Regions from separate parts of the Pseudomonas urethralis genome, predicted to be linked through region 2. Evidence: predicted binding sites of a transcription regulator. Region 2 holds the regulator's gene; the other holds the start of a gene.
What was found. The regulator sigma-54, encoded in region 2, starts transcription at its own class of promoters, with help from an activator protein. The targets are predictions, from matches to a motif close to ANTGGCATNNANNTTGCTNT.
Positions count from the first base shown of each region.

Region 1: a site for sigma-54 is predicted at 2,438-2,457, ahead of flgB (flagellar basal body rod protein FlgB). Genes of this name have one in related genera too.

Region 1 covers NZ_BQIJ01000001.1:300,981-304,807, reverse strand. The annotation lists gene flgA (flagellar basal body P-ring formation chaperone FlgA) at 1-212, opposite strand, end outside; gene L6D64_RS01370 (chemotaxis protein CheV) at 291-1,220, shown strand; gene cheR (protein-glutamate O-methyltransferase CheR) at 1,271-2,098, shown strand; gene flgB (flagellar basal body rod protein FlgB) at 2,503-2,910, shown strand; gene flgC (flagellar basal body rod protein FlgC) at 2,914-3,357, shown strand; gene flgD (flagellar hook assembly protein FlgD) at 3,373-3,827, shown strand, end outside.
Region 2 covers NZ_BQIJ01000010.1:111,608-115,434, reverse strand. The annotation lists gene lptB (LPS export ABC transporter ATP-binding protein) at 1-710, shown strand, start outside; gene L6D64_RS17445 (RNA polymerase factor sigma-54) at 887-2,380, shown strand; gene hpf (ribosome hibernation-promoting factor, HPF/YfiA family) at 2,459-2,767, shown strand; gene ptsN (PTS IIA-like nitrogen regulatory protein PtsN) at 2,780-3,244, shown strand; gene rapZ (RNase adapter RapZ) at 3,247-3,827, shown strand, end outside.

The DNA.
Region 1 (3,827 bases), on a different contig from region 2:
ACCTGGATTTCGTAGCGCCCGGGCGTCTGGGTGGTGGCCAGGTAATCCTCGACACTGAATTCAAGAAACCCTTGGGTGACACCGATAAGCTGTTCAGGCAAGGTAACCGCATCCGCCAGCGTGCGAACGCCGGGTGCCAGCAGGCACAGCACGGCGAGCGTGCCGCTCAGCAGGCGCGTCAGTCGTCGGAAATTTGTCGTTTTCGTGTACATGGCGCTCAAAAAAGCAAAGCCCGTGCCGACTTGGTGGTCATGTAGCACCAAAAAGGCAGAACGCATAAGGAGTCAGGCATGGCGGGGGTAATGGATTCAGTCAACCAGCGCACGCAGCTGGTTGGGCAGAATCGCCTGGAATTGCTGCTGTTCCGTCTCAACGGGGCGCAGCTATACGGCATCAACGTGTTCAAGGTTCGCGAAGTGCTGCAGTGTCCGGAGCTGACCGTGCTGCCCAAGTCGCACCCGGTGGTGCGAGGCGTGGCCAACATTCGCGGGGCGACCATTCCGATCCTCGACCTGTCGATGGCGACCGGCCTGCCGGGGTTGCAGGAAGACACGCGCAACAGCTTCGTGATCATCACCGAGTACAACACCAAGACCCAAGGCTTCCTGGTGCACTCGGTCGAGCGCATCGTCAACATGAACTGGGAAGAGATCCATCCGCCACCCAAGGGCACGGGCCGCGACCACTACCTGACCGCCGTCACCCGGGTCGACAACCGAATGGTCGAGATCATCGATGTGGAGAAGGTGCTGGCCGAAGTGGCGCCATCGTCCGAGTCGGTGTCTGCCGGCGTGGTCGACGCCGAGGTGCAGGACAAGGCCACGCTGCTGCGGGTGCTGACCGTCGACGATTCGTCGGTGGCGCGCAAGCAGGTCAGCCGCTGCCTGCAGACGGTGGGGGTGGACGTGGTGGCGCTCAACGATGGCCGACAGGCGCTCGACTACCTGCGCAAGCTGGTGGAGGAGGGCAAAAAGCCGGAAGAAGAGTTCCTGATGATGATCTCCGACATTGAAATGCCGGAAATGGATGGCTATACGCTTACCGCAGAGATCCGCAGCGATCCGCGCATGCAAAAATTGCACATCTGCCTGCATACTTCGCTGTCCGGGGTATTCAACCAGGCGATGGTCAAGAAGGTCGGGGCGGATGATTTCCTGGCCAAGTTCAAGCCGGACGACCTGGCCCAGCGCGTGGTCGACCGGATCAAGGCAGCGAATTGAAGCAGCCGGGGCATGTTTCCGGCACCAGTGATTTAAAAGAGGCGGCAGTAGTGTCTACGGGTAATTTGGAGTTCGAACAGTTCAGGGTCTTCCTGGAAAAAGCCTGTGGCATCCTGCTGGGCGAGAATAAGCAGTACCTGGTTTCCAGCCGTCTCAACAAGTTGATGGAGCAGCAGGGCATCAAGAGCCTGGGCGAGCTGGTGCAGCGGATCCAGACCCAGCCGCGGGGTGGCCTGCGCGAACAGGTAGTGGATGCGATGACCACCAACGAAACCCTGTGGTTTCGCGATACCTACCCGTTCGAAGTGTTGAAGAACAAGGTCATTCCCGAGTTCATCAGGAACAACCCCGGGCAGCGCCTGCGCATGTGGTCGGCGGCTTGCTCGTCGGGGCAGGAGCCGTACTCGATCTCGATGGCCATCGATGAGTTCGAGCGCAGCAACCTGGGCCAGTTGAAGATGGGGGCCCAGATCGTTGCCACCGACCTGTCCGGCTCGATGCTGACCAACTGCAAGACCGGTGAGTACGACAGCCTGGCCATCGCCCGTGGCCTGTCCCAGGAGCGTCTGCAGCGTTACTTCGACGCCAAGGGGCCGGGGCGCTGGGCAGTCAAGCCGGCAATCCGAAGCCGCGTCGAGTTCCGCTCGTTCAACCTGCTCGACAGCTATGCGAGCCTGGGCAAGTTCGACATCGTGTTCTGTCGCAATGTGCTGATCTACTTCTCGGCGCAGGTGAAGAAGGACATCCTGATGCGTATCCATAGCACCCTGAAGCCTGGGGGCTACCTGTTCCTCGGCGCTTCGGAAGCGCTGAACGGGTTGCCGGACCATTACCAGATGGTCCAGTGCAGCCCGGGGATCATCTACCAGGCCAAGTGAATGGGTGGGTCGAGCGCCGCTCGCGCGGCGCATCGCGGATAAATCCGCTCCCACAAGCCATGCGCCGAGGCAGGCGACCGTGGCGTAACAGGTTCGGCGCGTTGCAACAAACTGTAGGAGCGGATTTGTTCGCGAAGCGCCGTGCGGGCGGCGCTCGATTTGTGCCTCACCGTAAAACTGAAGGCAGTCTCCCGCGCTGACGTCAATTTTTTGTTTTGCCGCTTTTGCCGCCCGGCAATTGCCGCTTTCGCTTCGCCAGGCGGAAGCAGTTTGCCGCTTTTCTGGCATCACGCCATCAGCTAGCAGCGTCGAAGCCCAGCATTTCCGGGCTTTCGGAATTCTGGCACAGCCCTTGCTATACCTTGCTCAACGAAATTCCGGCCAACCTTCGAAGGTTCCCCGACATGAGCATCAGTTTCGACAAGGCGCTTGGCATTCACGAAAAGGCACTGGGCTTCCGCGCCCAGCGCGCCGAAGTGCTGGCCAACAACATCGCCAACGCCGACACGCCCAACTACAAGGCGCGTGACATGGACTTCTCGTCGGTGCTCGCCGCCGAGAGCCAGAAGCAGCAAAGCGGCCGCTTCGCCATGGACCGCACCAACAGCCGCCACATCGAGGCCGAAGGCCTGGCAATGGCCGACGACACCTTGCAATACCGCGTGCCGACCCAGCCATCGATCGACCAGAACACCGTGGACGCCCAGATCGAGCAATCGAACTACACGGAGAACGCCATCGGTTTCCAGGCCAGCTTCACCTTGCTCAACAGTAAATTCAAAGGGCTGGTTTCGGCCCTGCGCGGAGAGTAATTCATGTCCCTTTCCAGTGTTTTCAACATTGCCGGCAGTGGCATGAGCGCGCAGAACACCCGCCTCAACACCGTCGCCTCGAACATCGCCAACGCCGAGACCGTGTCGTCGAGCATCGATCAGACCTACCGTGCGCGCCACCCGGTGTTCGCCACCACCTTCCAGAACGCGCAAAGCGGCGTCAGCCAGTCGCTGTTCGAGGACCAGGGCGAAGCAGGGCAGGGTGTGCAGGTCAAGGGTATCGTCGAAGACCAGAGCAACCTGGAAGCGCGCTACGAGCCGAATCATCCGGCGGCGAACAAGGACGGCTACGTCTATTACCCGAACGTCAACGTGGTCGAGGAGATGGCTGACATGATCTCCGCCAGCCGTGCGTTCCAGACCAACGCCGAGCTGATGAACACCGCCAAGAACATGATGCAGAAAGTACTGACCCTGGGTCAGTGATAAGGAATCCAGACCATGGCAGTCGATAGCACCAGCGGTGTGAACCTCAACGACGTCATCGCGGCGTCCGGTGTCAGCTCCAGCACCAAGAAAACCACCGCGACCAATTCTGCGACCAGCTCCGCGACCGGTGGGCAGGCCCTCGGCAAGGATGCGTTCCTGCAGTTGCTGGTCACCCAGATGCAGCACCAGAACCCGCTGGATCCGCAGGACAACAGCGAATTCGTCGCCCAGTTGGCGCAGTTCAGCAGCCTCGAAGGCATCACCTCGCTGAACCAGTCGGTCAGTGCGATCACCGGCGCCATGGCGTCGTCCCAGGCACTGCAGGCGTCCTCGCTGGTCGGCCGCTCGGTGATCGTGCAGAACGACAAGGCGATCGTCGATACCGCCGACAGCTTCAACGCACAGTTCGTGGTGCCGCAGGCGATCAGCGAGGCCAAGATCACCATCACCGACAAGGATGGCAACAC
Region 2 (3,827 bases):
CCCAGCACCTGGCCAAGAGCTACAAGGGGCGGCAAGTCGTGCGTGATGTCAGCCTGTCGATCGACAGCGGGCAGATCGTCGGCCTGCTCGGCCCCAACGGCGCCGGCAAGACCACTTGCTTCTACATGATCGTTGGGCTGGTCCAGGCCGACCAGGGGCGCGTACTGATCGACAACCTCGATGTCAGCCACCAGCCCATGCACGGCCGCGCCCGCGCCGGTATCGGCTACCTGCCGCAGGAAGCCTCGATCTTCCGCAAGCTATCGGTAGCCGACAACATCATGGCCATTCTCGAGACCCGCAAGGACATCGACCGCGAAGGCCGGCGCAAAGAGCTGGAAAGCCTGCTGCAGGAATTCCACATCAGCCATATCCGCGACAACCTCGGCATGAGCCTTTCCGGTGGTGAACGCCGCCGCGTCGAAATTGCCCGCGCCCTGGCGACCGCACCGAAGTTCATCCTGCTGGACGAACCGTTTGCCGGCGTCGACCCGATTTCCGTGGGCGACATCAAGCAGATCATCCACCACCTCAAGGCCAAGGGGATCGGTGTGCTGATTACCGACCACAACGTCCGTGAAACCCTGGACATCTGCGAGACCGCCTACATCGTCAACGATGGCCGACTGATCGCTGAAGGGGACGCCGAGACCATCCTGGCCAACGACCTGGTCAAGGAAGTCTACCTGGGCCACGAGTTCCGGCTCTGACCCTCGGGACCTGCCTGGAGCACTGGCATTAATGCCCTGCAGGGGCTTAAGTTGTTACAGTGCTCTAGGCAAACGCTACAATTTGAGGCATAAATCTTGCTTGAATTTGGCGCTTTGGCGCCCTCGTGTAGTGGATGGCGCATGCGCGCCGGCGAACAAGGTATTAAGCCCCTGCCATGAAACCATCGCTCGTCCTAAAAATGGGCCAGCAACTGACGATGACCCCGCAGTTGCAACAGGCCATCCGCCTCCTTCAGCTTTCCACCCTGGACCTCCAGCAGGAAATCCAGGAAGCGCTGGAGTCCAACCCGATGCTCGAACGTCAGGAAGACGGCGACGACTTCGACAACAGCGATCCGATGGCGGACAACGTCGAGAACAAGCCGGCCGCCGAAGTCCCGGACAACAGCTTCCAGGAAAGCACCACCAGTGCCGAAACCCTGGAAGACGGTGAGTGGAACGAGCGAATCCCCAACGAGCTTCCGGTCGATACCGCCTGGGAAGACATCTACCAGACCAGCGCCAGCAGCCTGCCCAGCAACGATGACGACGAGTGGGACTTCACCACCCGCACATCGGCCGGCGAAAGCCTGCAGAGCCACCTGTTGTGGCAGTTGAACCTGGCACCGATGTCCGATACCGACCGCCTGATCGCCGTCACCCTGATCGACAGCATCAACGGCCAGGGCTACCTCGAAGATACCCTCGAAGAAATCTGCGCAGGCTTCGACCCGGAGCTGGATATCGAGCTTGACGAGGTCGAGGCGGTGCTGCACCGCATCCAGCAGTTCGAGCCAGCCGGCGTCGGCGCCCGCAGCCTGGGCGAGTGCCTGCTGCTGCAATTGCGCCAGCTGCCCGCCAGCACGCCCTGGATGAGCGAGGCCCAGCGCCTGGTCACCGACTTCATCGACCTGCTCGGCGGCCGCGACTACAGCCAGCTGATGCGCCGCATGAAGCTCAAGGAAGACGAACTGCGCCAAGTGATCGAGCTGGTGCAGAGCCTCAACCCGCGGCCCGGTTCACAGATCGAGTCGAGCGAACCGGAATACGTGGTTCCCGACGTGATCGTGCGCAAGGACAGCGACCGCTGGCTGGTCGAGCTGAACCAGGAAGCGATCCCGCGCCTGAGGGTCAACCCGCAGTACGCCGGCTTCGTCCGCCGCGCCGATACCAGCGCCGACAACACCTTCATGCGCAACCAGTTGCAAGAGGCGCGCTGGTTCATCAAGAGCCTGCAGAGCCGCAACGAAACGCTGATGAAGGTCGCCACGCAGATCGTCGAACACCAGCGCGGCTTCCTCGACCACGGCGACGAAGCAATGAAGCCGCTGGTCCTGCATGACATCGCCGAAGCGGTGGGTATGCATGAGTCGACCATTTCGCGGGTGACCACACAGAAATACATGCACACCCCGCGTGGCATCTACGAACTGAAATACTTTTTCTCCAGCCACGTCAGCACCGCCGAAGGCGGAGAATGCTCGTCTACGGCGATCCGCGCGATCATCAAGAAACTGGTTGCTGCGGAAAATCAGAAAAAGCCATTGAGTGACAGCAAGATCGCTGGTTTACTGGAGGCACAAGGCATCCAGGTAGCCCGTCGCACCGTCGCCAAGTACCGCGAGTCCCTCGGCATCGCACCGTCGAGCGAGCGCAAGCGACTGATGTAGCCCCCGGATGTGCCACAGCGTTTGTGGGGCAGGTGCAATACCTGCCTCTTTATGCACGGGCAACAAAGGAGAAGCTGTATGCAAGTCAATATCAGTGGACAGCATGTAGAAGTCACCCAGCCACTGCGCGATTACGTGCTTGAAAAGCTCGCTCGGGTGGAAAGTCACTTCGACAAGATCACCAACGTGCAGGTCATCATGAAGGTCGAGAAGCTGCAGCAGAAGGTCGAGGCGACCCTGCAGATTCCCGGCGGTGAAGTGGTTGCCAACGCGGAACACGAAGACATGTATGCAGCGATCGACGCCTTGGCCGACAAGCTCGACCGCCAACTGAAAAAACACAAGGAAAAACAGCAAAGCCTGCTGCAAGGTGCAGCTGCCCGCTGATCCCTCTCATCCATGATCCGACTTGAAACCATCCTGACCCCCGGCCGTTCCCTGGTGAACGTGCCGGGCGGCAGCAAGAAGCGCGCCCTGGAAAAGGTCGCCAACCTGATTGCCGAGCAAGTACCTGAGCTTGCGATGCAAGACGTCTTCGAAAAGCTCATCGCTCGCGAAAAACTGGGTTCGACCGGCTTTGGCAATGGCATTGCCATCCCCCACTGCCGGCTTGAAGGCTGCGCTTCCCCGGTAAGTGCCCTGCTGCACCTGGATGCGCCGATCGACTATGACGCCATCGATGGCGCTCCGGTGGATCTGCTGTTCGTCCTGCTGGTGCCAGAGGCGGCCACCGATGCCCACCTTGAACTGCTGCGCCAGATCGCCAGCATGCTCGATCGCAAGGAGGTCCGCGATAGACTGCGTGCCGCCGGTAGCAGCGAGGCCCTGTACCAGGTTGTCCTGGACGCACAGAACGAGCACTGAACATGCGCCTGATCATCGTCAGCGGCCGGTCTGGCTCCGGCAAAAGTACCGCCCTCGATGTCCTGGAAGACAATGGCTTTTACGTGATCGACAACCTCCCGGCCGGGCTTCTGCCACAGCTGGCCGAGAACGCGTTGATCAATACCGAACTGTTGCAACCCAAAGTGGCGGTTTCGATCGATGCACGCAACCTGCCCAGCCACCTTTCGCGCTTCCCCGAGCTGTTGGCGGAGGCCCGTGGGCGCCACATTCAGTGTGATGTGCTGTTTCTCGATGCCGACGAAGACACGCTGCTCAAGCGCTTCTCGGAAACCCGCCGTCGCCATCCGCTGACCAACGCCGACCGCTCGCTGGCCGAAGCCATCCGCGTTGAAAGCGAACTGCTGGGGCCGATTGCCGACCTTGCCGACCTGAAGATCGATACCACCAGTCTCAACCTTTACCAACTGCGCGATTCGATCAAGCTGCGCCTGCTCAACCAGCCTGAGCCTGGCACCGCCTTTCTGGTCGAGTCGTTCGGCTTCAAGCGCGGGATGCCGGTCGATGCCGACCTGGTGTTCGACGTACGCTGCCTGCCCAACCC